4 regions of the Faecalibacterium sp. BCRC 81149 genome follow, and region 4 is predicted to be linked to each of the others. Evidence: a T-box and tRNA genes for the amino acid it is inferred to sense, from the RefSeq annotation. Region 4 holds a T-box; the other regions hold tRNA genes.
The links. A T-box is a leader RNA that pairs with one kind of tRNA and senses whether it is charged. The one in region 4 lies ahead of D3F01_RS13975 (valine--tRNA ligase), so its partner is inferred to be a tRNA-Val.
Positions count from the first base shown of each region.

Region 1: it encodes a tRNA-Val, which carries the amino acid that the T-box ahead of D3F01_RS13975 (valine--tRNA ligase) is inferred to sense. The anticodon was not compared.
Region 2: it encodes a tRNA-Val, which carries the amino acid that the T-box ahead of D3F01_RS13975 (valine--tRNA ligase) is inferred to sense. The anticodon was not compared.
Region 3: it encodes a tRNA-Val, which carries the amino acid that the T-box ahead of D3F01_RS13975 (valine--tRNA ligase) is inferred to sense. The anticodon was not compared.

Region 1 covers NZ_QXJA01000011.1:72,676-80,602, reverse strand. The annotation lists gene D3F01_RS12215 (energy-coupling factor transporter transmembrane component T) at 1-129, opposite strand, end outside; gene D3F01_RS12210 (energy-coupling factor transporter ATPase) at 123-1,043, opposite strand; gene D3F01_RS12205 (energy-coupling factor transporter ATPase) at 1,059-1,898, opposite strand; gene D3F01_RS12200 (class I SAM-dependent methyltransferase) at 2,142-3,017, opposite strand; gene ruvB (Holliday junction branch migration DNA helicase RuvB) at 3,047-4,102, opposite strand; gene ruvA (Holliday junction branch migration protein RuvA) at 4,106-4,714, opposite strand; gene ruvC (crossover junction endodeoxyribonuclease RuvC) at 4,924-5,436, opposite strand; tRNA gene D3F01_RS12180 (tRNA-Val) at 5,660-5,735, shown strand; gene D3F01_RS12175 (AraC family transcriptional regulator) at 5,992-6,906, shown strand; gene D3F01_RS12170 (HD domain-containing protein) at 7,042-7,656, shown strand; gene D3F01_RS12165 (Cof-type HAD-IIB family hydrolase) at 7,653-7,927, shown strand, end outside.
Region 2 covers NZ_QXJA01000009.1:51,582-59,508, forward strand. The annotation lists gene D3F01_RS10610 (LysR family transcriptional regulator) at 1-393, opposite strand, end outside; gene tsaA (tRNA (N6-threonylcarbamoyladenosine(37)-N6)-methyltransferase TrmO) at 405-1,097, opposite strand; gene D3F01_RS10620 (S24 family peptidase) at 1,099-1,719, opposite strand; gene D3F01_RS10625 (helix-turn-helix transcriptional regulator) at 1,903-2,142, shown strand; gene D3F01_RS10630 (SqdX protein) at 2,142-2,435, shown strand; gene D3F01_RS10635 (FeoB-associated Cys-rich membrane protein) at 2,475-2,639, opposite strand; tRNA gene D3F01_RS10640 (tRNA-Val) at 2,798-2,874, shown strand; gene D3F01_RS10645 (helix-turn-helix transcriptional regulator) at 3,320-3,901, shown strand; gene D3F01_RS10650 (AtpZ/AtpI family protein) at 3,950-4,159, shown strand; gene D3F01_RS10655 (hypothetical protein) at 4,411-4,923, shown strand; gene D3F01_RS10660 (hypothetical protein) at 4,938-5,183, shown strand; gene D3F01_RS10665 (nucleoside phosphorylase) at 5,304-6,068, shown strand; gene D3F01_RS10670 (cupin domain-containing protein) at 6,233-6,586, opposite strand; gene D3F01_RS10675 (helix-turn-helix domain-containing protein) at 6,729-7,061, shown strand; gene D3F01_RS10680 (radical SAM mobile pair system MarR family transcriptional regulator) at 7,517-7,927, shown strand, end outside.
Region 3 covers NZ_QXJA01000009.1:71,341-79,267, reverse strand. The annotation lists gene D3F01_RS10780 (MMPL family transporter) at 1-1,786, opposite strand, end outside; gene D3F01_RS10775 (TetR/AcrR family transcriptional regulator) at 2,035-2,628, shown strand; tRNA gene D3F01_RS10770 (tRNA-Val) at 2,771-2,846, shown strand; gene fabZ (3-hydroxyacyl-ACP dehydratase FabZ) at 3,039-3,515, opposite strand; gene fabF (beta-ketoacyl-ACP synthase II) at 3,519-4,757, opposite strand; gene fabG (3-oxoacyl-[acyl-carrier-protein] reductase) at 4,773-5,522, opposite strand; gene D3F01_RS10750 (ACP S-malonyltransferase) at 5,519-6,451, opposite strand; gene D3F01_RS10745 (nitronate monooxygenase family protein) at 6,448-7,515, opposite strand; gene D3F01_RS10740 (DUF561 domain-containing protein) at 7,509-7,927, opposite strand, start outside.
Region 4 covers NZ_QXJA01000017.1:1,974-9,900, reverse strand. The annotation lists gene hflX (GTPase HflX) at 1-414, opposite strand, end outside; gene D3F01_RS13985 (GNAT family N-acetyltransferase) at 411-1,016, opposite strand; gene D3F01_RS13980 (bifunctional homocysteine S-methyltransferase/methylenetetrahydrofolate reductase) at 1,169-2,959, shown strand; T-box leader at 2,991-3,222, shown strand; gene D3F01_RS13975 (valine--tRNA ligase) at 3,279-5,984, shown strand; gene D3F01_RS13970 (VanZ family protein) at 5,989-6,498, shown strand; gene D3F01_RS13965 (folylpolyglutamate synthase) at 6,503-7,768, shown strand.

The DNA of each region.
Region 1 (7,927 bases), on a different contig from region 4:
CAGCGGGTTGGACGCGGCAAACAGCAGGATGATGTAGACGATGGTCAGCACCAGCTTCATGCGGGGGTCGAACTTATGCACAAGGCTGTCGCCCGGGAAGTGCTGGCCGATGGTGATATCTCTCAGCATGTGGCAGCGCCCCCCTTCTTTGCATCCACACGGGGCAGCACAAGGCTTTCGCCTGCGTCCCGGCGCTTCTTGGCTTCCAAAATCATCTTGACGGCATAGGGCACGGTGTAAACATCCGCCGGGACATCCACACCCATCTCCCGCAGCTTGAGGAAGATCTTTGTGACCTGCGGCACGCTCAGGCCCAGCGCCAGCAGCTCGGGCGCACGGGCGAACACGTTCTCCACGGTGTCGTACATGGCGATCTTCTTGTTGCTCATCACCAGCACACGGTCGGCGTATTTGGCAATATCCTCCATGCTGTGGGAGACCAGCAGCACGGTGGTGCCGGTCTTTTTGTGGTACTCCTTGACCTCAGACAGGATCTCGTCCCGGCCCTCGGGGTCCAGACCGGCGGCAGGCTCATCCAGCACCAGAATGCGGGGCTTCATGGCCATCACACCCGCCACGGCCACCCGGCGCTTCTGGCCGCCGGACAGCTCAAAGGGGCTGCGCTGCAGCAGCGCCTCATCCAGGCCGACAAAGTCCGCTGCTTCATGCACCCGTCTGTCGATCTCGGCCTCGTCCAGCCCCATGTTTCTGGGGCCAAAGGCGATATCCTTATAGCAAGTCTCCTCAAACAGCTGGTACTCCGGGTACTGGAACACCAGACCGGTGAGGAAACGGAATTCCCGGATCTTTTCCGGCTCGGCCCACAGGTCGCGGCCATCGATGATGATGTGACCGCTGGTGGGCTTGTTCAGGCCGTTCATGTGGGTGATGAGGGTGCTCTTGCCGGAGCCGGTGGCACCGATGATGCCCACAAAATCTCCCTCTTCCACCTCAAAGCTCACGTCATCCAGCGCGGTGACGGCATTGGGCATTCCCGGGTTATAGACATAACTCAGGTGATCTACTTTGATAATGCTTCCCATCTTCCGTCCCCTCCCTTACTTCAAAAGCTCATACAGAGCCTGTGCGCACGCGCCGGTGTCGATGATGCCTTCGGGCATGGGGATGCCGGCCTTGACCAGCTCATCCCGCAGCTCGGCAGCCTGCGGCACATCCAGCCGCAGGGCGCGCACCTTTTCGGTCTGGCTGAACACCTCTTTCGGGGTGCCCTCCATGACCACATTGCCCTTGCTCATCACCAGCACGCGGTCGGCCTGAGCAGCTTCTTCCATATAGTGGGTGATGGACACCACCGTGATGCCCATGTTCTTGTTCAGATGGTGGATGGTCTGCATCACCTGCTCCCGGCCCCGGGGATCAAGCATGGCGGTGGCCTCGTCCAGGATCAGGCAGTCGGGCCGCATGGCAACCACGCCCGCAATGGCAACGCGCTGCTTCTGGCCGCCGGACAGGTTGTGGGGCGCACGCTCCCGGTATTCATAGATGCCCGCCATCTTCATCGCTTCATCCACACGGCGGCGCATCTCCTCCGGCGGCACGCCCAGATTTTCCAGCGCAAAGGCGACATCTTCCTCCACCACGGTGGCAACGATCTGGTTGTCCGGGCTCTGGAACACCATGCCCACGGTCTGGCGGATATCGTAGATTTTGTCCTCGTCTTTGGTGTCCATCCCCTCCACCAGCACAGTGCCGCTCTCCGGCAGGAGGATGGCGTTGAAGTGCTTGGCCAGCGTGGATTTTCCACAGCCGTTGGCCCCCAGCACTGCCACAAATTCGCCCCGCTTCACCTCAGCCGACACGCCGTTCAGGGCGTAGTCCGGCTGTTCCGGGTCATAGCGGAACTTCAGATCTTTCGCAGTTAAAATCGTTTCTTCCATAGGTTTTCTCTTTCCGGTGGTGCGCCCTTCTCAAAAGGGCTGTACCCCATTCTTGGTTCTTCTTCATTTTTTCAGAATGGCTGCCGTCAGGACACTCCCCCAGTCTGCTTCGCAGACAGCCCCCTCTGAGATGGGGCCTCTGGCGCAACCGAGAAGTTTTCCGGCAAACGGTCAACGTTCCCGCCATGCCAAAGGCTCCCTCCCCGAGGGAGCTGGCACGGCGACAGCCGTGACTGAGGGAGTTCATTCTTCCCAAATGGCCGTTGCGCCGCAGGGCACAACGCCGCCGGTGGCGGAAACGGGCAGGCCGATCTCATCACAGCTGGTCTTGCCGCCAAAGCGGGGCACCAGCGTGGTCTTGAGCATATACTCCATGACCGCGGGGGACAGGCCGGTGGTGTAGCTGTTGACCGCAAAGAAGAGGGGCGTATCGCTCAGCACTTCCTCGCACTGGCTGATGAGCTCATAGATGCAGTCCTCCAGCTTCCAGATCTCGCCGCCGGGGCCGCGGCCGTAGCTGGGCGGGTCCATGATGATACCATCGTAGGTGTTGCCCCGGCGCTTTTCCCGGGCCACGAACTTGGCGCAGTCGTCCACCAGCCAGCGGATGGGCCGGTCCGCCAGACCACTGGCCACGGCGTTGTCCTTGCCCCACGCTACGATGCCCTTGGACGCATCCACATGGCAGACAGTAGCCCCCGCGGCGGCACAGGCCAGCGTTGCGCCGCCGGTGTAGCCAAACAGGTTCAGCACCTTGACAGGGCGGCCTGCCGCGCGGATCTTTTTGGCGTACCAGGCCCAGTTGACAGCCTGCTCCGGGAACACGCCGGTGTGCTTGAAGCCGGTGGGGCTGACGATGAGGGTCAGCTTGTCCTCGCCCTCACCGCAGGAGATCTTCCACTTCTCAGGCAGACGGCGGCGGTACTCCCACTCACCGCCGCCCTGATTGGAGCGGTGGTAGACGGCATCGGCCTTGGCCCAGAGCTGGCTCTGTTTCTCGGTTTTCCACACCACCTGCGGGTCGGGCCGGATGAGGATGGTCTCCCCCCAGCGCTCCAGGCGGTTGCCATCGGTGGCATCCAGCAGCTCATAATCTTTCCAACTATCTGCAGGGCGCATAAGCGTCCTCCTTTCTCTCTTCAAACGGCTCAGAACAGGCTCTGCTGGCCGTTGTCCTCCGGGCTTCCGGTCTCGGGGGCTTTCAGGCCCAGGTGCTCATAGGCAAGGCGGGTGGCACAGCGGCCCCGGGGAGTGCGGGTCAAAAAGCCCATCTGCATCAGGTAGGGCTCACACAGGTCCTCCAGCGTCACGGCCTCCTCGCCCAGCGCCGCCGCCAGCGTTTCCAGGCCCACAGGGCCGCCGTTGTACATCTCAATGATGGCGCGGAGCAGGCTGCGGTCCAGCTCGTCCAGACCCAGCGCGTCCACGTCCATCCGCTTCAGGCTCATCAGAGAAACGTCCCGGTCGATGATGCCATCCCCCAGCACGGTGGCAAAGTCGCGGACACGCTTCAAGAAGCGGTTTGCCACGCGGGGGGTGCCCCGGCTGCATTTTGCCAGCTCGTAAGCGCCCTCCGGGGTGATGGGCTGGTCGAGGATGCCCGCCGAGCGCTGGATGATCCGGCTCAGCTCATCGGGGCTGTACAGCTCCAGCTTGAGCAGCACACCGAAGCGGTCCCGCAGGGGGCCGGTGATCTGGCCCGCACGGGTAGTAGCGCCCACCAGCGTGAAGCGGGGCAGGTTGATCCGGATGCTCTGGGCGCTGGGGCCCTTGCCGATCATAATATCCAGCGCGTAATCCTCCAGCGCCGGGTAGAGCACCTCCTCCACCTGCCGGGACAGGCGGTGGATCTCATCAATGAAGAGCACATCGCCCTCCTGCAGATTGGTCAGCAGGGCGGCAAGGTCGCCGGGCTTCTCAATGGCAGGGCCGCTGGTGATGCGGATCTGCACCCCCATCTCGTTGGCGATGATGCCCGCCAGCGTGGTCTTGCCCAGGCCCGGGGGGCCATAGAGCAGGATGTGATCCATGGGCTCACCGCGCCGCTTGGCGGCTTCCAGATAGATTTTCAGGTTCTGCTTGACCTTGTCCTGTCCGATGTAGTCCTCCAGATGCTGCGGGCGAAGGCTGTTTTCCTCGTTGTCCGCCGCCGTTAAGCCGGGCTGCATCATTTTTGCGCCATAGAGCGCGGTTTCGTCCTGCATGGATTACCTCCTGCCTGCCATGCCCCGCAGGGCCAGCTTGATGATCTCTTCCACGGGAAGGCTTGCGTCGATCTTGGAAACGGCCAGGGCGGCTTCGCTCTGGCTGTACCCCAGCGAGACCAGCGCCGCAATGGCCTGCCCGGCTCCCTGTGCGGCGGGGGCGGCAGTGGCCGCGCCCACATCCTCGAGGTTGATGCCATCTACAAAGCCCTTTGCCACCTTATCCTTCAGTTCCAGCACGATGCGCTGGGCCAGCTTGGGGCCTACGCCGGATGCCGCCTTGAAGGCCTTGTGGTCGCCTGCCGAGATCGCCAGCGCCACCCGGTCAGGCTCCATGACGCTGAGAATGGCCAGACCCACCTTGGGGCCCACACCGGAAACGGCGGTCAGCAGCTCAAAGCAGCTCTGCTGCTCCTCAGTGGCAAAGCCATACAGGCTGATGTCATTTTCGGTCACGCTCATCACAGTATAAAGGGTGGCTTCCTTGCCCACCCCGGGCAGTGCACCCGCAACGCTGGTCGGGCACTGCACATAGTAGCCCACCCCGCCGCAGCTCACCACCACAGCGTTCAGGGTCTTTTTGATGATTTTTCCAGTTAAAGAGTAGATCATAAAGTGTTTTCCCTTTTCGGTCAGCTTCTCCCCTGTCCAACCTCTCCGTCATTGCTCCGCAATGCCACCTCCCCTAATAGGGGAGGCCTTGGCATAACGGGCAGCTCTTCCTCTTCGCCAGAGGCTCCCCTGCTAGGGGAGCTGTCGAACGAAGTGAGACTGAGAGGTTGTACAAAGGGAAGCCTTCCCTTATACACGAATAACAACAACTAAATCGGCCCAACGCCCCTTCTTGCAAAGCGGTTCAGCTGGTTGCCGTTGGTATGGCAGAAGGTGATGGCCATGGCCAGTGCATCGGCGGTATCATCGGGCTTGGGCACAGCGGGCAGATGCAGCAGGATGCGGGTCATCTCCTGCACCTGCTTTTTCACGGCCTTGCCGTAGCCGGTAACGGCCTGTTTCACCTGCATGGGGGTGTACTCGTAGATAGGGATGCCCGCCTGCGCCGCCGCCAGCAGGATGACCCCGCGGGCCTCGGCCACGCCGATCACAGTGGTCTGGTTGTGCTGGTAGAACAGCTTTTCGATGGCAAGCACCTCAGGCTGTGTCCGCTCGATGACCTCCCGGATGCCGGTGTAGACCTCGTCCAGCCGCTGCTCAAACGGCACCCCGGCATCGGTGCACACGGCCCCGAAATCCACCGGTGCAAACCGGTTGCCCGCATAGTCCAAAACGCCCCAGCCCACGATGGCGTAACCCGGGTCGATGCCCAAAACTCTCATTCTGCGATACCTTTCCTATTATAATCAATGTATTATACCACAAACCGGCGTTCAGGGCAACGGAAACGCCTTGAGTCGGTTTACAAAATGTGCGCTGGGCGGCTGATTTTCCATTCCCGGCAAACCGGGCATCAAAAAGTTTGCAGAATTTTCAAAAAAGGGCTTGCTTTTTGCCCGGCGGTATGATATCATAATCAAGCTGATTGTGGCACAAACAGAATATGGACGGTTAGCTCAGCTGGTAGAGCATCTGCTTGACGTGCAGGAGGTCACAGGTTCGAGTCCTGTACCGTCCACCATACAGTTCGTACTCGAACCCGATTCTTTACGAAAAAGGGTTCGGGTACGTTTTTTGTTTATCGGAGGTTCTGCGGCGAGAGTACGCAGAGCGGTAAACGAACAAAGGCAGGGTATCACCGTGGCGGTGGTATCCTGCCTTTTGCTTTGCGGAATCAAGTTCGCTTTGTGCGAACTTGGTCGTCATATCAGGGATGTTCTTTCATTGGCGGGTATGGTATACTCGGCTTAATAAACTGGAATGAAGTGGTGCACCACATGAAAGACGTACATTGTATAGAATTCCATACAGGCAGCAGAGAAGAGCGCATCCCGGAGCTTGCAAAGGACTTTCCATATACTGCCTCAAGAGCCACGTTGGATCGCTACATCGGCAGCACTGTGCCATGGCACTGGCATCAGGCGGTAGAGCTTTTCTACATGGAAAGCGGCTGCGTTGAATACACCACACCAGGTGGAAAACTTGTATTCCCGGCGGGAAGCGGTGGTTTTGTCAATTCCAACGTACTTCACACCACAAGGGCGATTTCTCAGACGGAAGAGAACGTGCAGCTTCTTCATATTTTCGATGTTTCTCTGCTGGCAGGGGAACGAGGAAGCCGAATCGAGCAAAAATACATTCTGCCCATTACATCCGACCCACAACTTGAGATCCTTCCTCTTTTACCGGATCATGCGGCAGGGCGAGAAATCCTGAAACGACTCAAAGAATCTTTTTGTTTGTCTTGTGATACATTCGGGTATGAGTTGAAACTGCGAGAGATCCTGACCGAGCTATGGTTAATGCTTGTGGAGCAATCGCATTCTGTAAGCTCTTCCAATCGGAACTCTGCCGGAGGCAACGATAAAATAAAGCTGATATTGATTTATATCCATGAGCACTACCCGGAAAACCTCTCAGTCAAGGAGTTGGCAGCAGCAGCCTACACAAGTGAACGAGAGTGCTATCGCATTTTTCGTGAACACCTTCATACGACCCCGATTGCTTACCTGACCGCATACCGCATTCAGATCGCCTGCCAGATGTTGGCGGAAAGCAAGGCTTCTATTACAGAGGTCGGGACTGCTTGCGGTATGGGAAATTCAAGCTATTTCGGAAAAGTTTTTCGGGAGGTTGTCGGCTGCACGCCACGTCAGTACCGATACAAACGGCAGAATAACAACACCATCTGACAGCATCAAGATATTATTTTTAGGCTGTAGGCGTTATAATGATAGTAGCAGAAGTGCACGATCCGTAAGTGCATATCATATTTGAAAACCTTTGATCTTCGGATGCGTTTTGCTATGAGAGAAAGGACGGTCCCCTTGGAGCTGAATTGCAATACAGCAGAAGCCGCTCTGGCTTGGGCAGGGCAGCAGAATCCCGGAAATTGGATCGGACATTCCCGTTTTGTAGCCCTTGCCTGTAAAAATATAGCAGCCAAATGCAACAATATGGATGCAGATCAGGCATACTGCTTTGGGCTGCTGCATGATATCGGGCGTTATGCAGGGGTAAGTTCTGAACGTCATTTGATCGACGGATACCGTTTCTGTATGGAACGAGGATGGAAAAAGGCTGGACAGATCTGTATTTCTCATGCTTTTATGATCCAGGATATCCACACTTCTATCGGAACCTTTGACGTTTCAAAAGAAGATTTCCGTTTTATGGAAAAATTCATTCAAACCGCTGTCTATGATGATTACGACCGTTTGGTACAGCTATGCGATGCCTTGGCGCTGCCCACCGGATTTTGTCTTTTGGAAAAACGTTTTGTAGATGTAACGCTTCGGTACGGTGTCCATCCGGCAACGATAGACCGATGGAAGAAAACGCTTGAGCTAAAAAATCTGTTTGAAAAACGAATCGGAGGATCGGTTTATACCCTGCTCCCCGGCGTTCTGGAAAATAGTTTTTCGCTGGAGGTAACCGTATGATAAAAATCGCTTTTTTTGATGTAGACGGAACTTTGCTCAAGTTGGGCAGTAAGGTGCCGTCATTCCAAACCGTACAGACCTTACAGCAGTTGCAGGCAAAAGGGATCTTACTGTGCATGGCGACAGGCAGAGGCTACCTCTCCGTCCCACATTTTGAAGGCGTTGATTTTGATCTCTGGCTGACCTTCAACGGCTCTTATGTCCGTAGCAAGGATGCAGTGATCTCGAAGAACCCACTGGACGCTGACGACAAGCGCAGAATTTTGCATAA
Region 2 (7,927 bases), on a different contig from region 4:
CATCTCATCGTCGGTGGCGGTGCGGAGCACCAGCTCCACCTGCGGGCAGAGGGCGTGATACCGCTGCAGCAGGTCGGGCAGAAAGGTGCTGCAGACCGAATCCGCCAGTGCCACCCGCAGGGTGCCGCTGACCTGCCGGGCAGGCTGCAGGGCCGCTTTGGCCTGCTCGGCAGTGGCCAGCAGGGAGCGGGCATAGGTCAGAAAGGTCTGCCCGGCATCGGTCAGGCGGACCGTTTTGCCCACCCGGTCGAAGAGCGGCGTTTCCAATTCGGCTTCCAGCTGGGCCACCTGTGCGGAGACCGCCGACTGGGAATACCCCAGCTCCCGTGCTGCACGGGAAAAGCTGTGCAGCTCCGCAATATGCAAAAAGGTGTTGATGGTACGCAGTTCCACGGCGGCACCTCTCAGCGGCGGGTGATGCCGGTCACGGTCAGAACAGCACCATCTACGACAAAATGGACTTCTAATCCTGAAAATTCCATTCCGTATACCCGTTCCGGGTCGTGCTGGTAGGAGGGACGGGGGTCGTTTTCCAACACGCCCCGCAGGCCATCCCGCTCGGCGGCGGGCACGGTCTCCCACAGCTCCGGCGGGCATTCGACCTGCAGCCTGTGCGTCTGGGTCTGGGCCGTGAAGCCTGCCGCCGCGTCCGGGTGACAGTCGGCGTAGGGGATGTAGGGCTTGATGTCGTAGATGGGAGTGCCGTCCATCAGGTCTGCGCCCCGCACGATGAGCACCGGGCCCACCTCCGGGCGGTGCTCGATGGCCTCCAGCCTGACGCTGGAAAGGCCCAGCGGATTGGGTCGGAAGGGGGAGCGGGTGGCAAACACGCCCATCCGGGTGTTGCCGCCCAGGCGCGGGGGCCGGACGGTGGGAGACCAGCTCTCCCGCACCGCGCCGGAGAATTGCCACACCAGCCAGATGTGGCTGAAATCCTCCAGTCCGCGCAGGGCATCGGCGTTGCGGTATTCCGGGGTGAAGATGATCTCGCCCCGCAGGCCGTCCACCAGCCCGCTCTGTCGGGGGATGCCGAACTTGGTGGGGAAGGCGGTGTGGATGTGTGCGATGACCTTCAGGGTCATGGTTTCGTTGCTCATATTATAAACCTCTGCAGAAGCCTACGGCTCTGCCCTCGATCTGGATCTCGTTCAACTGCGGCCCGGCATAGATCATGGGCGGGCAGACGGCGGCGTTGTCGGCCAGAAGCATAACGGTGTCGCCCTGCCGATGAAAATGCTTTAAGGTGGCCTCGTCGCCGATTCGCACGGCGGCGATCTCGCCCTGCTCCACCTCGGGCTGGCAGCGGATGCAGACGATGTCACCATCGCAGATGGTGGGGGCCATGCTGCTGCCGTGGCAGGTCAGGGCAAAGTCGGCGTGCCATGCGGCAGGAACGCCGATGTAGCATTCGATGTTCTGTTCGGCGGTGATGGGGGTGCCGCAGGCGATGCTGCCCACCAGCGGTACCCGCACCATTTCGGGCAGGGGCTCAAAGCCCGGCGGGACAGACGCAGTGTTTTCCAGCCCCATCAGCCATGCGGGGGTGGTCTCCAATGCAGCGGCAAACTCCTCCACCTTGGACTGCGGGATGTCGTTGACCCCTTTTTCTAGCTTGGTGATGGAGGATTTGGAGCGGTAGCCCATCCGCTGGGCAAGCTCTTCCTGAGAGAGCCCCAGCTCGAGCCGACGCTGTAAGATACGGCGGGAAAGTTCTGACATGGCAGAGACCTCGCTTTTCCTGAAAAAGAATGTTCTGCCGTGAGTATATCAGAAAAGTTCTTAAAAATCAACGATTTTCGCGCGATTTTGGTAAAATAGTTGACAAAAAATCAACGTCGAACTATAATACAACCAAAGATTGTGAAACGACACGCAGAGATCCAGATGAAAGGAGAACCTTTGATGACAAATACCACACAGATCCGCGCCTACATTGAAAGCCAGGGCCTCAAGCTGGGCCATGTGGCACGGGTGCTGGGCATCAGCAGCAGTGCTTTGCACCAGAAGCTGAATGACGAGAGCGATTTCAAAGTCAGCGAAGCCGACCGGCTTTCTGCCATGCTGGGGCTGACCATGGAACAGCGGGATGCCTGCTTCTTTGGCCCGGGCACCCGGATGTGCCAAAGAAAGGGGGCGGCGTGATGACCGCTGAACAGCGCAGAAAGACCCGGGAGGCCCTGCAGAACTACGGTACCCGCCAGTGGGCCCGCAGCCCGGCCAACTGGGGCTGGACCCGGGCCATCCAGCAGACGCAGGAGTATTACCGCACCGCCGACCCCATCCGTGCAGGCCTGCTCCAGCTGCGCTACCTGGAGCGCCGCAAGGAGGAGGATGTGCTGGAGCGGCTCTGCATCGGACGCACCACCTACCAGAAAGCCCAGCTCGATCTGCTGAGCACCGTAGCCGTTTTTGCTGCCCGCTACGGTGCCCTGTGACGCAAAATGCCCCCGGACAGCCATCCGGGGGCATTGCAGTCAGTGCGTTTTCTTTTCCGGAGTATCGCAGTGCTGGTGGCAGGAGGCGCAGTTGCCGCCGCAGCCTTCGCCTTTCCAGCCGCCCTGCTTGGAAATCCAGACCACTGCCAGGGCAAACAGCCCTGCCAGCACCAGAATGGTAATGATCCCACGAAGTGTCAGCATTGAAAAAACCTCTCTTTTTGCGCTGGAATGCGCAATTTCAGTATACACCATTTTGCGCAAAAGAGCAACTGCCTCGCAGTGGGAAAAAATTGCGAAAAAATCAAAATTAGGGCTTGCCAATCCACTTCGGTTGTGGTATAATTCTCTTGTTCCGATTCGGAGGATTAGCTCAGCTGGTTAGAGCACCTGCATCACACGCAGGGGGTCTGGGGTTCGAGTCCCTAATTCTCCACCATACAGTTCGTACTCGAACCCGATTCTTTACGAGAAAGGGTTCGGGTACGTTTTTTGTTTACAGGAAGTTCTGCGGAGGGAGTACGCAGAGCGGTAAGCGAGAACGAGTAAAGGCAGGGTATCATCATGGGCGATGGTATCCTGCCTTTTGCTTTGCGGGATCAAGTTCGCTTTGTGCGAACTTGGTCGTCCACCCTATATGGCGCATTGAGGGCTAATCGCTGCGTACGTCCGTACATGGCCGGTACGCACGTACGCAGAAAAAAGGGAAAGTTCTGACATATAGGGGTGTTCTTTCAGCTGGTAGTATGGTATACTCGGCTCAACAAATCGGAAGTTAACGGTATGTAAAAGACCTTTGACACACGGAAAACACAGATGTCAATGTCCTTTGATTGCGAAAATACAATCTTTTGATTAGTATGAGTATGCAAGGAGGTGAAGAGATGGAACTCGGAAAGCAAATAAAAAAATATCGCCAAGAGTTACAACTGTCTCAAGAGGAGTTAGCCGATCATGTTTATGTTTCAAGGCAAACAATCTCAAATTGGGAAAATGACAAAAGCTATCCAGATGTAACCAGCTTGGTATTACTGAGTGAAATCTTTCAAATCTCACTTGATAAACTAATCAAAGGAGATATTGATACTATGAAAGAAGTAATCAAACAAGAGGAAATCAAAAAACTCAATCACTATGGCGCAATCTATACGGTTTTTCTCGTTATTGCTGTTATTTCGGCAGCTCCGTTATTTTACATTGGTAATAAATGGGCATTGATCCTTTGGTGTGTCATTGCTTTAGCTGCCATGTATTTTGCAGCAAAGGTTGAACGAATAAAAAAGGACAATGATGTTCAAACATATAAAGAAATCGTAGCATTTTGTGAAGGTAAAAGGCTGGATGAAATCCAGAGCGCCAGAGAATACGGCAAACGTCCTTATCAAAAGGTTTTATGGTTTATCGGAAGTGCTGCAGTAGGAGCAATCGTTAGTTATGTATTGAGTCTTTTGCTGCAATCATTTTGATAACGACACTCAATAAATCTTATAATTTGGAAAGGAATGTATAGCTATATGAAAAATAAAAAAGATGATAAGCCTCACTATTTACCGACTTTTATGAGCATAGGAATTTCTATCGGTGCGGCTATTGGTGTAGTAACCAACAATATTCCACTCTATATGCTTGTCGGTTTAGCGCTTGGTGTAGGCATAGGGTCTGCTCTCGATGGTCAAAATCGAAATAGGGAAAGTGATGAATCTCAAAAGGATAACGAAGAATAATCAACCAACTAAATTCCCGTTTGTCGTAACCTCAGAAGCAGGGTTTGGGGCAGGCACGCCCCAACAAGAGCACTTCAAAAACGCGGGAGCGTTGCAGAAGTGCAGTCCCGGATGGGCAAGAAATTTTCAAGAATTGAAAATTTGTGGCCACGGGACGATTCTTGCTCTCACACTTTCACTCTCTTTGCGATTTTCTTTCTTGAAAGTCTATCGTTCTTTCGTTATAATAAAACTGAAAGAAGGTGGGCATTATGACTTTGCAATATTTTGTCACAGCATCCGATACGGGCAATAGGATTCCGATTGAGGTTGACAAGTCAACTCCCGCTGACCTTGCTGCAACCAAAGAAAGCTGGCAGACCGACTGGACAAGTGAGTTCATCGGTGACCCCGCACTGGAAAAGTACACGGCTAAAACCGAAAACGGCGAAATCGTAGCATTGGGTGCTTACCGCGAAACAGAATCCAGCATGTTCGTTTATATTGAGTACATCGAAAGCCACCCGGAGAGCAACCCGACGCTGACCATTCAGAAAAAATATCTGGGCATCGGGCGTATGATGATCGCGTTCGGCATCCAGCTTTCCATTGATTCCGGTAAAAACGGCGTCGTCACTTTTGAAGCTAAGACGGATGAACTTGCAAAACATTATATCCGGGATTTTGGCGCGATCCGGGTCTTTGCCAAACAGTCCGGCGGGCCAATCATGCTGATGCTTGCCGACAATGCGGCGCTTTCGCTCTTCAATACGTATCTTTCCTGAAAGGTGGTGCTCCCATGGATATTGAAGTCAAACGAATGTCCCCTACTGCTATTGAAATGCTTGACCAACTCAGCGCAGTCTGCAAACGGTTCGGCGTTGATTACTATGCAGCTTCCCAAAATCAGCGTGATCTGCTGGACAGCATTGCCCTGCACGAATATCAACTGAAAAAAGCACACGAGCAAGGGCTGAAGCGTTCCGAAGTGCCTCCGTTTCTCGGTTTGAAGCGCTCTGACCGCAGCAACGATATGCCTGCCTAAAGGTTCGACTGCTGCTGACAATGCTCCACCATACAGTTTGTACCCGAACCCGATTCTTTGTGAAAAAGGGTTCGGGTATTTTTATTTCGTGCAGCAATTTGCAGGAAGAGGAAATTTTCCATGATACAAAAACATGATCTTCCCATTCTTGAATACGATTTTGATTCGATTGAGGTCATCAGGCCCAATCATGGCGCAGAGCAGCTCGTCCTTCCGGAAAAATGTGTGTTTGGTTTTCTGGGCGATGTGATTGATGATTACGCATTTGAAATGGATGCAGTCATTGCTGAACACTTTGAAACGATTACAAAAAGTTATCCTGTTTATATCGTCCAGCAAAATGGGCTGGAATTTTGCCTGTGTCAGGCACCGCTGGGAGCTGCCGCGGCTGCACAGCTTCTGGATTTTTTAATCTCCTGCGGATGCAAAAAAATTATTTCAGCCGGTTCCTGCGGAGTGCTGACCGATTTGGACGAAAACGAATTCTTGATTCCAATCAGGGCGATGCGCGATGAAGGCACTTCGTATCATTATCTTCCAGCCGCTCGGTTTGTTGATCTGGAGCCTTCCGCAATAAAAGCCATTGAGCAGACGTTTTGTGCGTTGAATATTCCGTTTCAAAAATGTATCACATGGACAACGGATGGTTTTTTCCGAGAAACACGAGATATGGTAGAATATCGCAAATCCGAGGGCTGTGCCACAGTTGAAATGGAGTGTGCTGCACTGGCCGCCTGTGCCCAGAAGCGTGGTGCAGTCTTTGGCCAGATTCTCTACACTGCCGATTCCCTTGCGAATGTTTATGCTCATGATGAGAGAGATTGGGGAAAGGGCTCTTTGCGGAAAGCACTGGAGCTTTGCATCAATGTTCTTATAACCATGTGACGATTCACCACCATACAGTTCGTACCCGAACCCGATTCTTTACGAAAAAGGGTTCGGGTACGTTTTTGTTTATTGAAGTTTACCGCAGCAACCGAACGGTAAATGAGCAAAGGCAGGGTATCACCATGACGGTGGTATCCTGCCTTTTGTTTTGATATGTTTTATCAGTAGATCACAGCATCCGTTGCAGTATAGCCTTCGAGAGAATTCTCCTTGACCTGAATACAAATATAAGTGATTTCAGAATTGTTTGCAGCAAAGAACTGACGTTTTGCCACGGGAGAAATCTTCAGCCAGTCGCCTGCTGCAAGGCTGATTTCTTCGCCATCGATAACGACCTTGCCTTTGCCAGAAAGAACACCGTAGATTTCCTCATTTGCCTTGTGGGAGTGGACAAACGGAACATTTGCTCCCGCAGGAAGCGTATTCAAGCTGATCTCCGCACCAGTCAGGGCGAGCTTTTCATGAAGCTCCGTCCGATTTTCTTTTCCAACTGTCATTTTTGTGTAGCTTGCCATTGTAAGCACCTCCATTTTGATTCGCAATCTTTCATTGCCTGAGCTAAGTATAGAAGCTCGCACATTCAAAAACAAGTACGCACCTTTTTGTAACTGTACACTCAAAAATGAATGTGCTATACTATATACAGAGGTGACTGATATGCGTACAAAAGAAGAACTGCCGGAATGTCCGGTTGCAACAGCAGTATCCCTGATTGGCGGAAAATGGAAACTCTTGCTTCTGCGCAATCTAAAAGAGCGTCCATGGAGATTCAATGAGTTGCAAAGAAGCATCGACGGGATCTCGCAGAAAGTTTTGACCGAGAGCTTAAGACAGATGATTGATGATGGGCTTGCCTACCGTCGTGATTATCACGAGAATCCTCCCAAAGTAGAATATGGGTTGACCGATCTCGGAACGGAAATGTTACCAATCGTCAATGCACTTGCAGACTTTGGCAATTACTATAAATCAGTCGTTGATCGGTCATGATCGATATTATGAAGTAGGGTTTAGGGCAGGCACGCCCCAACCAGACCGCGTTTGCGAAGCAACGAACGCCCCAGTGGGGATTTCAAGCGGCAGAACGGTCTGCGTTAGCAGATGGAGGGGCTTTGCCCCAACAAGTTCTGAAAAGAGACTACTCAGAGCGATAAACAAGCAAAGGCAGGGTATCACCATGGAGGTGGTGCCCTGCCTTTTGCTTTGCACCCCCCTATACTGTGCGTTTCGGGTCAATCGCGGCGTACGTCCGTACATGGCCGGTACGCACGTACGCAGGAAAAAGGGCAGGTTCTTGCATATAGGGGTGTTCTTTCGGCTGTCGGTATGGTATACTCGGTTTAGTTCAACAAATCGGAATTTACTTCTACTTAGACATACAAACTGTTGACAGTAAAACTCCTATATAGTATTATTTGATAAAATACTATATAGGAGTTTTTTGTGTGAAAATGAATGGCGGATTTCTTGTTACCAAAATAAAACAACTTGGAGATCGAATCTTTGAGAAGATTCTCAGCGAAAAGAATATTGATGCATTTAATGGAGCTCAGGGGCGTATTCTTTATGTGCTGTGGCAGGAGGATGGTATCTCAATCAGGTCACTCTCAATCAAATGTGGATTAGCGATAACATCTCTTACTACGATGCTGGAAAGAATGGAAAATCAAGGGCTGATAAGCCGTGTTCAGTCTGAAACGGACAAAAGGAAAACACTCCTGTTTCTGACTGAGAAAGCACACGCCTTAAAGGGCGAGTACGATTCTGTATCTGATGAAATGGGCAGTATTTACTACAAAGGTTTTTCGGAGGAAGAAATTACCCGGTTTGAGGAATGCCTCGACCGTATCAGAAAG
Region 3 (7,927 bases), on a different contig from region 4:
GGGTGGTCATCAGGATGGAGTAGTCCACAGTCGCGCCCAGCTGGATGGTACCGATGACGATGCTGGCGATGAAGGGCAGCTGGGTACCGGTGAAGTACGGGATGCCCATATTGATGGAGATGGCGGCCTCGATGCTGGCAACCAGCAGCACAGGGATGGACAGACTCCGGAAGGAGATCAGGATGATGGCAGCGACTGCCATGATCGACCAGACGTTGACGTTCTTGAAATCCACGTCCGCGACCTCGATCAGATCCTTGGTCATGGCACCCTCGCCGGTGATGACACCGTTGGGGTCAACCGCCTTGATAAGGTCATTCATCTCGGTCAGCTGGTTGTTGATGGCATCGGTACCGGTCTTATAGGAGCTGTTGGCCAGAATGAGCTTGTAGCCGCCGGACTGCAGGATCTCGGTCACGCTGTCGGGCAGCAGCTCGGTCTGGAAGCCCGGGCCGGTGATGGAATCCAGGCTCACCACCTGGGTGATGCCGTCCACATCCTTGAGCTCATCGCAGAGGTCAGACACCTGCGTTGCGGTCAGGTCCTCATCCACCAGAATAAAGTGGGAGGTGGTCATGCCAAAGTCCTCGCCCAGCTTGTTGGTGCCAACGATACCGGTCAGGTCCTGGGGCAGCGAGTCGAACAGGGTGTAGTAGACCTCGGTCTTTTGCTGGGCCACCACAAAGGGCACCAGCAGCACAAGAAAGACGACCACGATGGGCATTGCGTGCTTGGAAACAAAGTAGCTGAGCTTGGTCAGCTTGGGCACGATGGTGCGGTGCTTGTACTTTTCGACCTGCTGATCAAAGGTCAGGATCAAAGCAGGCAGAATGACGATGGTGCAGATGACACCCAGCGCCACACCCTTTGCCATAACAACACCGATATCGCGGCCCAGCGTCAGCCGCATGGCGCACAGTGCCAGGAAGCCCGCAATGGTGGTCAGGGAGGAAGCGGTGATGGAGGTCATGGTCTTGCAGATGGCGGTCACCATGGCTTCCTCGTTGGAGGAGCGGAGTTCCTTTTCCTCCTGATAACGATGGAGCAGGAAGATGGAGAAGTCCATCGTCACGCCCAACTGCAGCACCGTGGAAAGCGCCTGGGTGATGTAGCTGATCTGACCCAGGAAGATGTTGGTGCCAAAGTTGTACGCAATGGGGAACAGCAGGCCCAGCATGAACAGCACAGGCGTGATGGTGCTCTCCAGCGAGAGGAACAGCACCAGCATACTGGCACCCACAGCGCACAGGATGTACAGCGGCATCTCTTCATTGATCAGCGCCTTGGTATCCTGCAGAATGACGCTCATGCCGCCAAAGTAGCAGTCGTGCCGCAGCACCTGTTTGATCTGCTTGACGGCGTTCATCGTCTCGTCGCTGGCGCTGGGCGCATCAAACCGGACGATGAGCATGGTAGAATCATTTTTACCGAACATGAACTGCTGGACATCCGCGGGCAGCATCTCGGTGGGGATGCTGGGGTCGATGACATCGCTGAGCCAGAAGGTCTGTGTGACACCGGGCACCGCATCAATGTCCTTCTTCATGGCGATCAGTTCATTGGTAGGCAGGCCTTCCACCGTGATCATACCGGTGGAGGCCAGATGGAAGTCGTCCTCAAGCGCTACCTCGCCGATCATGGAGTCGAGCTCCTGCGGCAGATAGGTCAGGACATCATAGTTGATGCGGGTAGCAACCGCGCCGATTGCGGAAGGGATCAACAGCAGGACCGCTACTGTTAAGATCAGCTTGCGCAGACGCACGATGCTCTGTGCGATCTTTTTCATGGGAACCCTCCATACGAAAGTTGATTGGATCTGCCCTAAAATGACCCGTGGTCATTTCTGAGCAAGCACTATTATAACCAATCGACGCAAGGTGTCAAGATAGAAAATGACCAAAAGTCAGTTTTCTTATCACAAAGCAAAAATTGTATAGCTTGTCCGGGGGCTTTTGCTCTTGCACTCTTCCCTTCTCCCTGCTAAAATATTGTTTACACGACAAAACAACGTCAGAAAAGAGGATGCAGCAAGCTATGAGCACCGTGGAAGGAAAGAAACAGGAAAAGCGCCGCGCGCTTCTGGACGCAGCTTACGAGCTGTTTCTGGAGCGGGGCACCTCCAAGACCAGCGTGGAGGATATCACCTCCCGCGCCAAGGTGGGCAAGGGCACATTCTACCTCTATTTTGCCGATAAGGGTTCGGTCACGCAGGCCCTGCTGGCCCGGGTGAGCTACCAGCTGCTGGACAACGCCTGTGCCGCCGCCGAGCAGCACGCCGCCGAGCTTACCAGCTTTCCCGACCAGATGATCTTTGTCATTGACCATATCATCGAAGCCCTGCGCGCGGACACCCTGATGCTCCGCTTCCTGGAGCGCAGCTTTGTCTGGCCCGGGCTGGATCAGATCGAAGCCAGCGGCGAGGCCGAGCCGCTGATGCGCAAGGTCCTCCAGATCGTGATGTGCAGCCCCGAGATGGCAGGCCGCACTGAGCGGGAGATCTACCAGCGCATCACCGCCCTGGGCAGCATGTGCATGTCGGTGTGCTATACCTCCGTGTTGGAGGGCAAGCCCGACAACATCGACAACATGAAGCCCATCCTCTACGACATCATCCGCCGGGCGCTCTGAGCACCTCTCCCCTGCCAGCCCCCGCAAAGGGGCCTTTGCGCCAATCCTCCGGGGCAAAAAACGGAAAAGGCAGACTTTTTTCAAAAAAGCCCTTGCAATTGCGCGAAAAATGTGGTATCATACTCAAGTCGATACGACATCTGGACGGTTAGCTCAGCTGGTAGAGCATCTGCTTGACGTGCAGGAGGTCACAGGTTCGAGTCCTGTACCGTCCACCATACAGTTCGTACCCGAACCCGATTCTTTATGAAAAAGGGTTCGGGTACGTTTTTTGTTTACAAGAGGTTCTGCGGAGGGAGTATGCAGAACGGTAAACAGGAACGAACAAAGGCAGGATATCATCATGGCGATGGTATCCTGCCTTTTATATACGATATGGTATTGGGGGCGATTGCTGCGCACAAAGCGCCTTAAGCCCCTGTGTTTGCTTCGGTCAGCACAAAGGTCAACTCCGCTGTTGCGGCGCACTTGCCATCCACATAAGCGGATGCCTTCCCGATGCCCACCGGGCCGCGCTGTTCCACCAGCTCACAATGGAGCGTGAGAACATCTCCGGGGGCGACCTGTTTGCGGAAGCGGGCATTTTTGATGCCGCCGAAGAGGGCCAGCTTGCCTTTGTTTTCGGGGATGCTCAGTGCCGCAACAGCTCCGGTCTGGGCCAGTGCTTCCAGGATCAGCACCCCCGGCATGACCGGTTGGCCCGGGAAGTGACCGCAGAAGAATTCTTCATTGCGGGATACGCACTTGCGGCCAATGGCCCACTGACCCGGCTCGTAGTCCAGGATACGGTCCACGAGGGCAAAGGGGTAGCGGTGAGGCAGAAGGGCTGCGATCTGCTCACTGTTCAGGGCGTTTGCATTCTCCCGCACGGTGCGCGGTTCTGCCATGGCTCAGCCCTCCCATCTGCGCAGGGCGATGCAGGCGTTATGCCCGCCAAAGCCCAGGCTGTTGCTCAGTGCGTAGGTCATGGCCTGTGCACGGCCTGCATTGGGCACATAGTCCAGATCGCATTCCGGGTCAGGCTGCTCGTAGTGGATGGTGGGCGGGGCAAACTGGTCTCGCAGGGCCAGCGCCGTGAACACGGCCTCGATGCCGCCCGCACCGCCCAGCAGATGGCCGGTCATGCTCTTGGTGCTGACCACGGTCAGCTGCTTTGCGTGCTCACCGAACACGGCATGGATGGCAGCCGTCTCGCAGGCATCGTTCATGTGGGTGCCGGTGCCGTGGGCGTTGATGTGATCCACCTGCTCCGGGGCAATGCCTGCATCGGCCAGTGTCAGCTTCATGCAGTCGATGGCACCTGTGCCGCCGGGAGCCGGTGCGGTAAAGTGGTAAGCATCGCAGTTGGCACCATAGCCCACCACCTCGGCGTAGATATGCGCACCGCGTGCCCGGGCGTGCTCCAGCTCTTCCAGAACCAGCACACCGCTGCCCTCGCCCATCACGAAGCCGCCGCGGCGGGCATCAAAGGGCAGGCTGGCAGCATCCGGGTCGGTGGCGGTGGAAAGCGCCTTCATGCTGGTAAAACCGCCGATGCCCAGCGGGCTGATGCAGCTTTCGGCACCGCCGCAGACCATGGCAGTCTCGTAACCGTCCCGGATGCGGTGGAAGGCATCGCCCACAGCATTGGTGCCGCCGGCACAGGCCGTGACCGGGCAGGTGCACATGCCCTTCAGGCCGAACCGGATGGCCACCTGTGCCGCCGCCATGTTGGCAATGGACATAGGCACAAAGTAGGGGCTGACCTTCTCCATGCCTTTTTCTTCCCCGCGGGTGTGCTGCTCCTCGATGGTGGGCAGGCCGCCAATGCCGCTGGAAAGGACCACACCGATGTTTTTGGCCTCTGCTTCCGTATTCAGGCCGCTGTCGGCAATGGCCTCGGCTGCAGCAGCCAGTGCCAGCAGGGTGAAGCGGGCCATCTTCCGGGCTTCCTTTTTGTCCACAACGGTCTCGGGGTCAAAGTTTTTCACTTCACCGGCCAGCTTGCACTTGAAATCGGTGGTGTCAAACTGGGTGATGGGGCCAATGCCGCACCGGCCTGCCTTTGCGGCAGCCCAGCTGTCGGCAGCAGTGTTGCCCAGCGGGTTCACGGTGCCCAGACCGGTGATCACGACTCTGCGTTTTTCCATAGAGAATTTCTCCTTTTACATTGCCATGCCGCCGTCCACACAGAGCACCTGCCCGGTGAGATAACTGCTTTGTTCTGCGGCAAAAAACGCCACCGCGTTTGCCACGTCCTCCGGCTGGCCCGCGCGGCCTGCCGGGATGTCCTTTGCCATTTCGGTGCGGACAGCCTCCGGCAGGGCGGCGGTCATATCAGTTTCAATAAAGCCGGGCGCAACAGCGTTTACTGTCACATTGCGGCTGGCCAGCTCCCGGGCCAGGCTTTTGGTCAGGCCGATGAGCCCGGCCTTGCTGGCGGCGTAATTCGTCTGGCCTGCATTGCCCCGCAGGGCAACGACACTGCTCAGATTGACGATCCGGCCCCAGCGCTGGCGCACCATCCGGCGGGCCGCTTCCTTGCAGCAGAGGAACGCACCCTTGAGGTTTGCGTCCAGCACGGCATCAAAGTCTGCTTCGGACATGCGCAGGATCAGGTTGTCCCGGGTGATGCCTGCATTGTTCACAAGGATATCCACCCGGCCAAAGGCGTTTACCGCTTCCTCAAAGAGCTTTTTGCAGCCCTCGGCGGTGGAAACATCGGCCTGCACGGCCACAGCCTGCGCGCCCAGGGCCCTGCACAGAGACACGGTCTCGGCAGCAGCCGCTTCGCCGTGGCAGTAGTTGACCACCACATGGCAGCCCTGCCGGGCAAGCTGTACGCACACTGCCCGGCCGATCCCCCGGCTTCCGCCGGTCACAACGGCGGTACGGATGATGGTTTCTTCGTTCATTGTTCTTCCTTCCATGCGTTCAAAACGGTGTCCAGCTGCGCCGGGGTCTCCACCGACACACAAGTCACACCGGGCAGGGTCTTTTTCACAAAGCCGGAGAGCGCATTGCCGGGGCCGACCTCCAGAATGTGATCCACACCCAGCTCGCCCAGACGGTGCAGGGTGTCCTCCATGTGGACACTGCTCTGCACCTGCCAGACCAGCAGGGCCGGGATGCTGTCGCTCTCGGCTTTTTCACGGCCTAGGCAGTTAAACAGCACCGGAACGCTCATTTCGCCAAAGGGTTCGGCGGCAAAGCGCTTTGCCAGGGCATCCCCGGCGGGAGCCATCAGACGGGTGTGGAACGGGCCGCTCACCTTGAGCGGGATGCACCGGCGGGCACCGGCCTGCTTTGCAAGCTCCGCGGCCTTGTCCACTGCGGCCTTTTCGCCGCCAATGACCAGCTGGCCCGGGCAATTGTAGTTACAGATCTGCACACAGCCCAGCGCGGATGCCTGCTCACAGCATTCTGCAAGGGGGACCCGGTCGAGGTTCAGCACTGCGGTCATGCCGCAGTCGATGCCGCTGGCCGCGTCGGCCATGGCTTTGCCGCGGTAGGCTGCCAGCTCAATGGCCTGCTTGGCGGTGAATACACCGGCGGCTTCCAGCGCGGAATATTCGCCCAGAGAGAGACCGGCCACATAAGCGGGCTTGACCCCCTGCTCGGCCAGAACGGCGGATACGCCGCAGGCAAAGGCCACCATGCAGGGCTGGGTGTATTCGGTCTGATTCAGAACGCCGTCCGGGTCGTCGAAGCAGACGCGGTGCAGATCAAACGGAAGGTCTGCAGCGTCGAACGCGGCACGGAAAGCGGAAGATGCTTCGTAAAATTCTTTGCCCATGCCGGGGTGCTGGGCACCCTGACCGGCATACAAAACAGCAAGCTTCATCGGTTTTGCCTCCATTCGGTCACAAGTTCATCCATCAGCTCACGGACGGTGTACATCCGGTCCAGCCTGCCCACATTGGCCCCGCAGAAGAAAAGTCCTTCCTCCAGGTTGCCCTTGACCGCTTCGATCAGTGCATGGGTGATGCAGTAGGGTACCTTGGCAGGGTCGCAGGTCTTCAGGCAGCGGGCACAGTGCCGGGGCGGGAAGCGTCTGCCCTCCGCCATGGCCTGCACCAGCGGCGTGTTCAGCGCCCGGCCCGGCATTCCGACCGGGCTGTGGATGATGCGCACATCCTCAGAACCGGCGTTCAGCAGAACGTCCTTGTACCCCTGGGATGCATCGCACTCGTAGGTGGTGATAAAGCGGGTGGCAAGCTGAACGCCTGCGGCACCCAGTCTGGTAAAGTGAGCCAGATCGGCCCCGGTGTACACGCCGCCCGCCACAAACACGGGGATGCTGTGGCCGAACTGCGCCTCATAGGGCTTTACCTCGGCCAGCACCTCCGGCAGGATCTCATCCAGTGTCTGACAGGTTCCGGAGAACAGGTCCTGCTCCGCAAAGCCGAGATGACCGCCTGCCTTGCAGCCCTCAATGACCACAAAATCGGCGGTGCGGCCGAACTCCTTGGCCCAGCGGCGCAGGATGAGCTTTGCCGCCCGCCCGCTGGAAACGATGGGCGCGATGGCGACCTCCATCGTGTTCACAAGGCCAGGCAGCTCCAGCGGCAGACCCGCGCCGGACACCACAGCGTCCACGCCCGCTTCCACCGCGGTGCGGATGGCGGCGGCATAGTCCTGCGTGGCCACCATTGCATTGATGGCCACCATACCGGCACCGTTTGCGATCTGCTTTGCTTTCCGGATCTCAGCGGTCAGGGCGCGGTGGTTGGCGCTGGCCGGGTCACGGGCAAAGTCCGGCTCCCGATAGCCTGCATCGGCGGTGGAGATGCACCCCATGCCGCCGCAGGCCGCCACGGCACCGGCCAGCCCGCCCAGAGAAACGCCCACGCCCATGCCGCCCTGCAGGATGGGCACAGACAGGGTTTTCTTTCCGAGCGTCAGCATTCCTCGCTCAGCGCGCGGATGCGCTGCCTCCCGCCGTTCCACAGGTCATCCAGAATGTCTGCCACGGGGCGCACCTCGTGGAGCATTCCGGCCACCTGACCGGCCATCAGACTGCCGGTGGAGATGTCGCCTTCAAACACGGCCCGGCGCAGACTGCCCAGCGTGTACTTTTCCAGCTCCATCTTATCGGCACCGGCCTTTTCCTGCCGGACATATTCACGGCTCATCCGGTTTTTCAGCACCCGGACCGGGGAACCGCCGATGCGTCCGGTCACGATGGTGTCGCTGTCCTTGGCATTGAGCAGGGCAGCCTTGTAGTTTTCGTGGATGGGACACTCCTGGCTCACCAGCAGGCAGGTGCCCACCTGCACGCCGCAGGCACCCAGCGCCAGGGCTGCTGCCAGCTGACGGC
Region 4 (7,927 bases):
GCGGTAGCGCAGAAGCGCCAGCTCGGTCTGCAGCTTGCCCTCGTTGGTCACGGCGCGGCTGCGGAAGATCTCCAGAATCAGCATGGTGCGGTCAATGACCTCCATGCCGCCCAGCGCCGTGGAGATGTTGCGGATCTGGCTGCCGGTCAGCTCGCCGTCAAACACGGCACATTCGGCACCCAGCTCCGCGGCGGCAGCGGCGGCCTCCTCCAGCTTGCCGCTGCCCAGCACGATGCCGGTCTCGGGGGTCTGCCGCTTCTGGGTCACAGATGCCACAGCCTCCATGTGGTTGGCCTCGCAGAGTGCAGCCAGCTCGTTCAGGCTGCGCTCACAGTCCCAAAGCCCCTGATCCAGGGCCAGTAAGATAACCTTTGTGGGGGGCGTTTCTACTAAAATGTCATAAAGTTCGCTCAAAATAAACCTCTCAGTTCTTCGTAATGTTCTCTTGTCAATGCGTAGCACCTGCAGGCAACCGGTGTGCCGTCAAATTTGTGGTAGACAGCATCGTGGTCGTAGACAAAGCCGGCTTTCTGCTGGACCCGGCCGCTGGCAGGATTTTCAAACGCATGGCAGCAGGCCAGCCAGCTACTATCTGTATTTTTGAACCAGTATTCTACCACTGCTTTTAGCGCTTCGGTGGTAAAACCTTTGTTCCACCAGGCCTTGCCGATGCAGTAGCCCACTTCCCACACGCCGTTTGTGTGGTCGAAGCCGGGCCAGGGGTCACGCTCCGGCTCGGCGGAACTGGATGTGAACACGCCGATGGTGCCAAACAACTGTCCGGTGGCCTTTTCCACAATGCCCCACTCGTAGTAATCTCCATTGGGGTAGAGAAGCGCCCATGCGGCCAGCAGTTCCCGGGTCTCGTCCACGTTTTTATGGGGCTCCCACCGCAGCCAGCGGGTCACGTCCGGGTCGTTGGCCCAGTTGGCGTACATCATGGGGGCATCCTCCGGGGTCAGCGGGCGGAGAAGCAGCCGCTCCGTTTCAATCGTTTGTGTGCCTGCGTGGCGCATGGTACATCTCTCCTCACATGTAAAAGTTACGCATAGGATAGCACAAAACTGCCCTGCCTGCAAGCGATGCCTCAAAAAAACGCTTGACAAGAGTCGAAACTTCATTAAACTGAAGAATATAGAGCTCATTTGTGAGATGCGAGGAAGTATATATGATGAACATTCGCGAACTGTTGCAGACCCGCCCCCTGCTTTTTGATGGTGCTATGGGTACCTATTATAAGGCGGCTCCCGGGGTGGAGTGCGAGCAGGCCAACCTGACCGACCCGGCGGGGGTGCTGGCTGTCCACCGGGAGTATCTGGCGGCAGGGGCTGATGCCGTCAAGACGAATACCTTCAGCCTGCCCCGGCTGGCGGCGGCACACGCGCCCGGCTGGGAACAGCTGGCGCAGGCAGGCTGGCAGCTGGCTGTGCAGGCCGCAGAGGAGATGGGTGCCGCCGTTTTTGCAGACCTCGGCCCGGCTCCGGATACCGAGGCGGTTCCGGCGGGGCAGGTATATACGGCTGTGGCAAAGCAGTTCGCGGCGCTGGGAGCCAGGAATTTCCTATTCGAGACCCTGAGCTCCGATGCGGGCCTTCTGGATGCCGTGGGGGCCATCAAGGCGGAAGTGCCGGATGCCTTTGTGCTGGTGTCCTTTGCGGTCCTGCCCGACGGCTACACCCGGGAGGGTATGTACTGCAAAGACCTTGCCCGGCGGATGCAGGAAAGCGGCATCGTGGATGCCGTGGGCCTGAACTGCGTGTCGGCACCCGGTGCCATGCGCACACTGGCAAAGCAGCTGGGGGGCACGCTGCCCCTGTCGGTCATGCCCAACGCGGGTTATCCCGTTGTCACCCGGACGCAGGTGAAGTATCAGGGCAGGCCGGAGTACTTTGCAAGGGAGCTGGGCCGTCTGGCCGCCGAGGGCACGGTTCAGATCCTGGGCGGCTGCTGCGGCACTACCCCTGCCCACATTGCCGCCCTGCGGGCGGAGCTGGACCGCCTGCCCGTGGTGGAAAAAACGGCTCCGGCAGAAGAGTTTTCCACCGTGAAGGAACAGACGGTGGAAAATGAGGACGCTTTCCTGCGTAAGCTGAACGCAGGGGAAAAGGTCATTGCCATTGAGCTGGATTCTCCCCGCAATGCGGACCTGACCGGTTATCTGGAAGGGGCAAAAAAGCTGCAGGCGGCGGGCGCTGACCTGCTGACCATTGCCGACTGCCCCATTGCACAGGCCCGGATGGATTCCTCTCTGGTGGCCTGCCGGGTCCACCGGGAGCTGGGGCTGTGCACCCTGCCCCACATGACCTGCCGCGACCGCAACCTGAACGCCACCAAGGCCCTGCTGCTGGGCCTGTATGCCGAGGGCGTGCGGGAGGTGCTGGCCATCACCGGTGATCCCATCCCCACGGCAGAGCGGGACGAGGTGAAGAACGTTTACCAGTTCAACTCCCGCAAGCTGGCCCAGTACATCGTCTCGCTGGCAGGGGAAGGCCGGGAGATGCCCGGCCCCATGACCGTGTTCGGTGCCCTGAATCTGAATGCCCGCAACTTTGATGTGGAGCTGCGCCGGGCAAAGGAGAAGCTGGAAAACGGCATGAGCGGCTTTCTGACCCAGCCGGTGCTCTCGGCACAGGCGGTGGAAAACCTGAAAAAGTCCCGGGAGACGCTGGGGGCCGATGCAAAGATCCTGGCCGGTATCATGCCGGTGGTCAGCCAGCGCAACGCCATCTTCATGGAGAACGAGATCAACGGCATCCATGTGGAGGACTGGATCATTGAAAAGTTTGCCGGGCTCGACCGTGCCCAGGGCGAGGAGCTGGGTCTTGCCATCTCGCTGGAAATGGCAAAGGCCGCCCTGCCGTATGCGGACGGCCTCTACCTGATGACCCCCTTCAACCGGGTGGCCCTGATGGAGCGGCTGATCGGCAGATTGAAGCAGGAAGTTCTCGGAGCATATTGACAAAACGCCAAAAAAACGTTATATTCTTTGTATAAATGCAACGAGAAAGAGTGTGCGCGGCAAACCGCCTTGCAGAGAGCCGGGGTCAGGTGAGAGCCCGGCAGGTAAGCGCTGCGCACTGTCGCTTTTGAGCAGGGGCGGTGAAGCCAGTAGCCGCCCTCGGAGCTGCCCCACGTTACCGGGGCATCAAGGGGCACAGGCTGTGTTTGCAGCCGGTGCAATTTGGGTGGTACCGCGGTATGTAGTTTACAGCCGTCCCATGGAACGTTCCGTGGGGCGGCTTTTTTCGTCCCACTCATCACATTTTTGGGAGGATACAATGAAAGAACTCGCAAAACAGTACGATCCCAGCCAGGTGGAAGACCGCATCTACCAGTTCTGGCAGGACGGCGGCTACTTCCACACGGAAGCGGACCCCGACAAGAAGCCTTACACCATCGTTATGCCCCCTCCGAACGTGACCGGTCAGCTCCACATGGGCCATGCGCTGGATAACACCATGCAGGATGTGCTCATCCGCACCAAGCGGATGCAGGGCTATGCCGCCCTGTGGGTGCCCGGCACCGACCACGCATCCATCGCCACCGAGGCCAAGGTCGTGGAGGCTATGCGTGCCGAGGGCCTGACCAAGGAGATGGTGGGCCGCGACGGTTTCCTGGAGCGCGCCTGGGACTGGAAGACCAAGTACGGCAACCGCATCGTCAGCCAGCTGAAAAAGCTGGGCACCAGCTGTGACTGGCAGCGGGAGCGCTTTACCATGGACGAGGGCTGCTCGGATGCCGTCAAGGAAGTTTTCGTGCGCCTGTATGACAAGGGCCTGATCTACCGCGGCAACCGGATGGTCAACTGGTGCCCCCATTGCAACACCTCCATCTCGGATGCCGAGGTGGAGTACGAGGAAAAGGACGGCAATTTCTGGCACCTGCTCTACCCGGTCAAGGAGACCGGCGAGATGCTGGAGCTGGCAACCACCCGCCCCGAGACCATGCTGGGTGATACCGCTGTTGCCATCAACGGCGAGGACCCCCGCTATGCCCACCTCCACGGCTGCCATGTTGTCCTGCCCCTGCTGAACAAGGAGATCCCCATCGTCTGCGACGAGCACGCTGATATGACCAAGGGCACCGGTGTCGTCAAGATCACCCCCGCCCACGACCCCAACGACTTTGAAGTGGGTCTGCGCCATGATCTGCCCATCGTCCGGGTGTTTACCTACGACGGCCACATGACCGGTGCTGCCGATAAGGCCGCTGCAGATGCACTGTTTGCCGCAGGCAAGAACACCGTGAACGAGCCCGAGGTACTGGACTGCGGCAAGTATGCCGGCATGACCACCCTCGAGGCCCGCAAGGCCATTCTGGCAGACCTGAAGGAGGGCGGCTTCCTGAAGGAGATCGAGCCCCTGAAGCACGAGGTCGGCACCTGCTACCGCTGCCACTCCACCATCGAGCCCATGGTCTCCAAGCAGTGGTTCGTTAAGATGGAGCCGCTGGCAAAGCCCGCCATCGAGAGCGTGGAGAAGGGCGAGATCAAGTTCGTGCCCGAGCGCTTTACCAAGAACTACCTCAACTGGATGAAGGGCACCCGCGACTGGTGCATCAGCCGTCAGCTGTGGTGGGGCCACCAGATCCCGGCCTTCTACTGCGATGACTGCGGCGAGACCGTGGTCGCCAAAGAGATGCCCTGCACCTGCCCCAAGTGCGGCGGCAGCCACTTCACCCAGGACCCCGATACCCTGGATACCTGGTTCTCTTCCGCTCTGTGGCCCTTCAGCACTCTGGGCTGGCCCAATGAGGACAGCGCGGACCTGAAGTATTTCTACCCCACAAACACCTTGGTCACCGGCTATGATATCATCGGTTTCTGGGTCAGCCGCATGATCTTCTCCGGCCTGGCCTACACCGGCAAGGCTCCCTTCGACACTGTCTGCATCCACGGCATCGTCCGCGACAGCCAGGGCCGCAAGATGTCCAAGAGCCTGGGCAACGGCATCGACCCGCTGGAGGTCATTGCCCAGTACGGCGCGGATGCACTGCGCTTCATGCTGCTGGACGGCTCCACCCCTGGCAACGATATGCGTTACAGCGAGAAGAAGGTGGAGGCTGCCCGCAACTTTGCCAATAAGCTGTGGAACGCCACCCGTTTTGTCCTGATGAACCTGCCCGAGGACTTCCAGCCCGGCCTGCCCGAGGAGAGCAAGCTGGACATGAGCGACAAGTGGGTGCTGACCAAGCTGAATCAGGTGGCCGGTGCCATGACCGACAACCTCGACCACTTCGAGATGGGTCTGGCCGCTGCCAAGATCAACAGCTTCATCTGGGATGTCTACTGCGACTGGTTCATCGAGATCGCAAAGCCCCGCCTGAACTCCGGCGATGCAGAGCAGGCAGATACTGCCCGCCGTGTGCTGGTGTATGTGCTGGACAAGGCCCTCAAGCTGCTGCATCCCTTCATGCCCTTCATCACGGAGGAGCTGTATCAGGCCCTGCCCGGCTCCGCCGAGACCATTATGACCCAGAGCTGGCCCACCTTTGACGAGGCACACAACTGGGCCGAGGAAGAGGAAGCCTTTGAAAAGGTCATGGACTACATCAAGGCAGTCCGCACCATGCGCACCGAGATGAATGTCCATCCTGCCAAAAAGACCAGTATGATCATCGAGACGGTTGATCCCGCTCCCTTCCGGAATGCAGAGGTCTATCTGGCAAAGTTTGCCTTTGCCACCGACGTGACCTTTACGGAAAAGTACGAGGGCAGCACCGATGGCATGGTGCAGGTGTCCACCCACACCGCCCGCGGCTTTATCCCCATGATGGAGCTGATCGACCGCGAGAAGGAGCTGGCCCGCCTGAACAAGGAAAAGGCCAAGGCTGAGAAGGAACTGGCCATGTTTGAGAACCAGCTGGCCAACCCCAAGTTCGTGGAGCGTGCCCCCGCCGCTCTGGTGGAAGAGATCCGCGCAAAGCGCACCAACAGCCAGAGCAAGCTGGCCAACATCGAGCAGAGCATCAAGGCTCTGGGCTAAGCGGATGCAGGAACAGAATCAACGCACCTCCCCGTGGCTCATCGCGTGGCGGGTGATCTTTACCTTTGCCCTCATCGGCTGCATCGTGTTCATCTTCTCCAACTCTCTGCAGATCGCGGATGTGTCCGAGGGGGCCAGCGGCCGGGTACTGGGGATACTGCAGGGCATCCTGCGGCATCTGGGGCTTCCCGGTGCCGCTGACCGGCTCACCATGCACATCGTGCGCAAGCTGGCGCATTTCTGCGAGTATCTGCTGGAAGGCTTCCTGCTCATGCTCTGCCTGCGGGTGTACACCCGGCACTTCTTCAAGCATGTGTCCTGGCCCATGCTGGGCGGCCTGCTCACAGCCCTGACCGATGAGACCATCCAGCTCTTTGTGCCGGGCCGCAGCGGCCAGGTCACCGATATCTGGATCGATTTTTCCGGTGTGATGACCGGCCTGCTGGTGGGGCTCATCCTGCTGGGGCTTGTCCGGATGTGCATTATTCTCTATCAACATCGAAACGAGGTTTGACGCAATGACCATTGAACAGGCAAATGCCTATTTTGCATCTCTGCCCGAGGGCTTTGCCCCGGCCCGGCAGCTGCAGGAAGCCCTCTCTGCCAAGGCAGGCCGGGTGGATTATCTGGGCGTAGCCGGTACGGCTGGCAAAACGACCGCCGCCGCCCTCACGGCGGCGGTGCTCAGGGCTGCCGGCCTCGTTACCGGCAGCTACCACGCAGGCTGTGAGCCGCTCTCTGCCCGCATCCGGGTGAATGGGGAGCCTGTGGCACCGGAGCTGCTTGCACAGGCCGCCGAGACCCTGAGCGCCCGGGAGACCCTGCCCCGTGCTGCCGCCGAGCTGGCTGCCGCTGCCCGCTGCTTTGGCGAGGCAGGCTGTGCGCTGGCTGTGGTGGAGCTGCCCGATGCGGGACTTGCCGAGGCCCTGCCCAAGATGCCGGTCTGTGCGGTCACCTCCATCGGCCCGGACGGCATCAGCGCCTCACTGGAGCGCTCCGCCGCGCTGGCGGCCGGTGTCATGCGCAAGGGCAGCATCTGCGTCACCGCGCCTGAGCAGCCCAAGGCTGTGGTCAGTGAGCTCGTCGTGGCCGCCGGTAAGGCAGACTGTGAGCTGGTCGTGCCGGACCCCGATGACATCACCTTCCTCGAAGCCGAAAAGTTCGCCAGCCGTGTGGACTACGGCGGCTATACCGTGCCGCTGGCCTTCCTGGGCCGTCACGCGGCGGGCAGTGCCGCCATTGCGGTGGAGCTGGCCCTGGCCCTCTGCAAAAAGGGCTATGACATCCCCGATGAAGCCATTCTGGAAGGTCTGGCCGCTGTGGGGAACCGCAGCAGCATCCGGGTCCTCTCCCAGCGCCCGCTGGTGGTGCTGGATGCCTGCCGCACCCCGCAGCAGGCCATTGCCCTGCTGCGTGTCCTGAACATGGCCAAGGTGCGCCACCTGAGCGCTGTCATCGGCCTGGCAGAGGAAGAAGGAGCCGAGGCCTTCTTCTCCGCGCTGGAAAGCGGCCTGACGGCTGAGACCCAGAAAAAAGACCGTACCACCATGCCCGGCATGAGCGAGAATCCCTTTGATAAGGTGTTCCTCGTTCCCCCGGCGGGTACGGATGCCGCCATGACCGAGCGCCTGCTGGAAAAGGCACGCTACCACTTTGATGCCGAGCTCTGCGAGAGTCTGGCCGAAGCCGTGGAGCTTGCCCGGGCCAACAGCCGCCGCGGCCTTCTGATCTGCGGCGGCGAAGCCATCGCACTGGAAGCTGCCGATCTGCTGGCTGAAAAGTAAGCGACACCCTTTTCTAAAATATGCCCGAAAGAGCCTGTACACTGATGAAAACGTGTACAGGCTCTTTTATTTTGGTTTAGAGGAAACCGCTCGGGCTGTGTTTCGCACTGCCGCCCTCCCGGAAAGGGGAAGCCTCCGGCAGACCGGACAAGCCTGAGC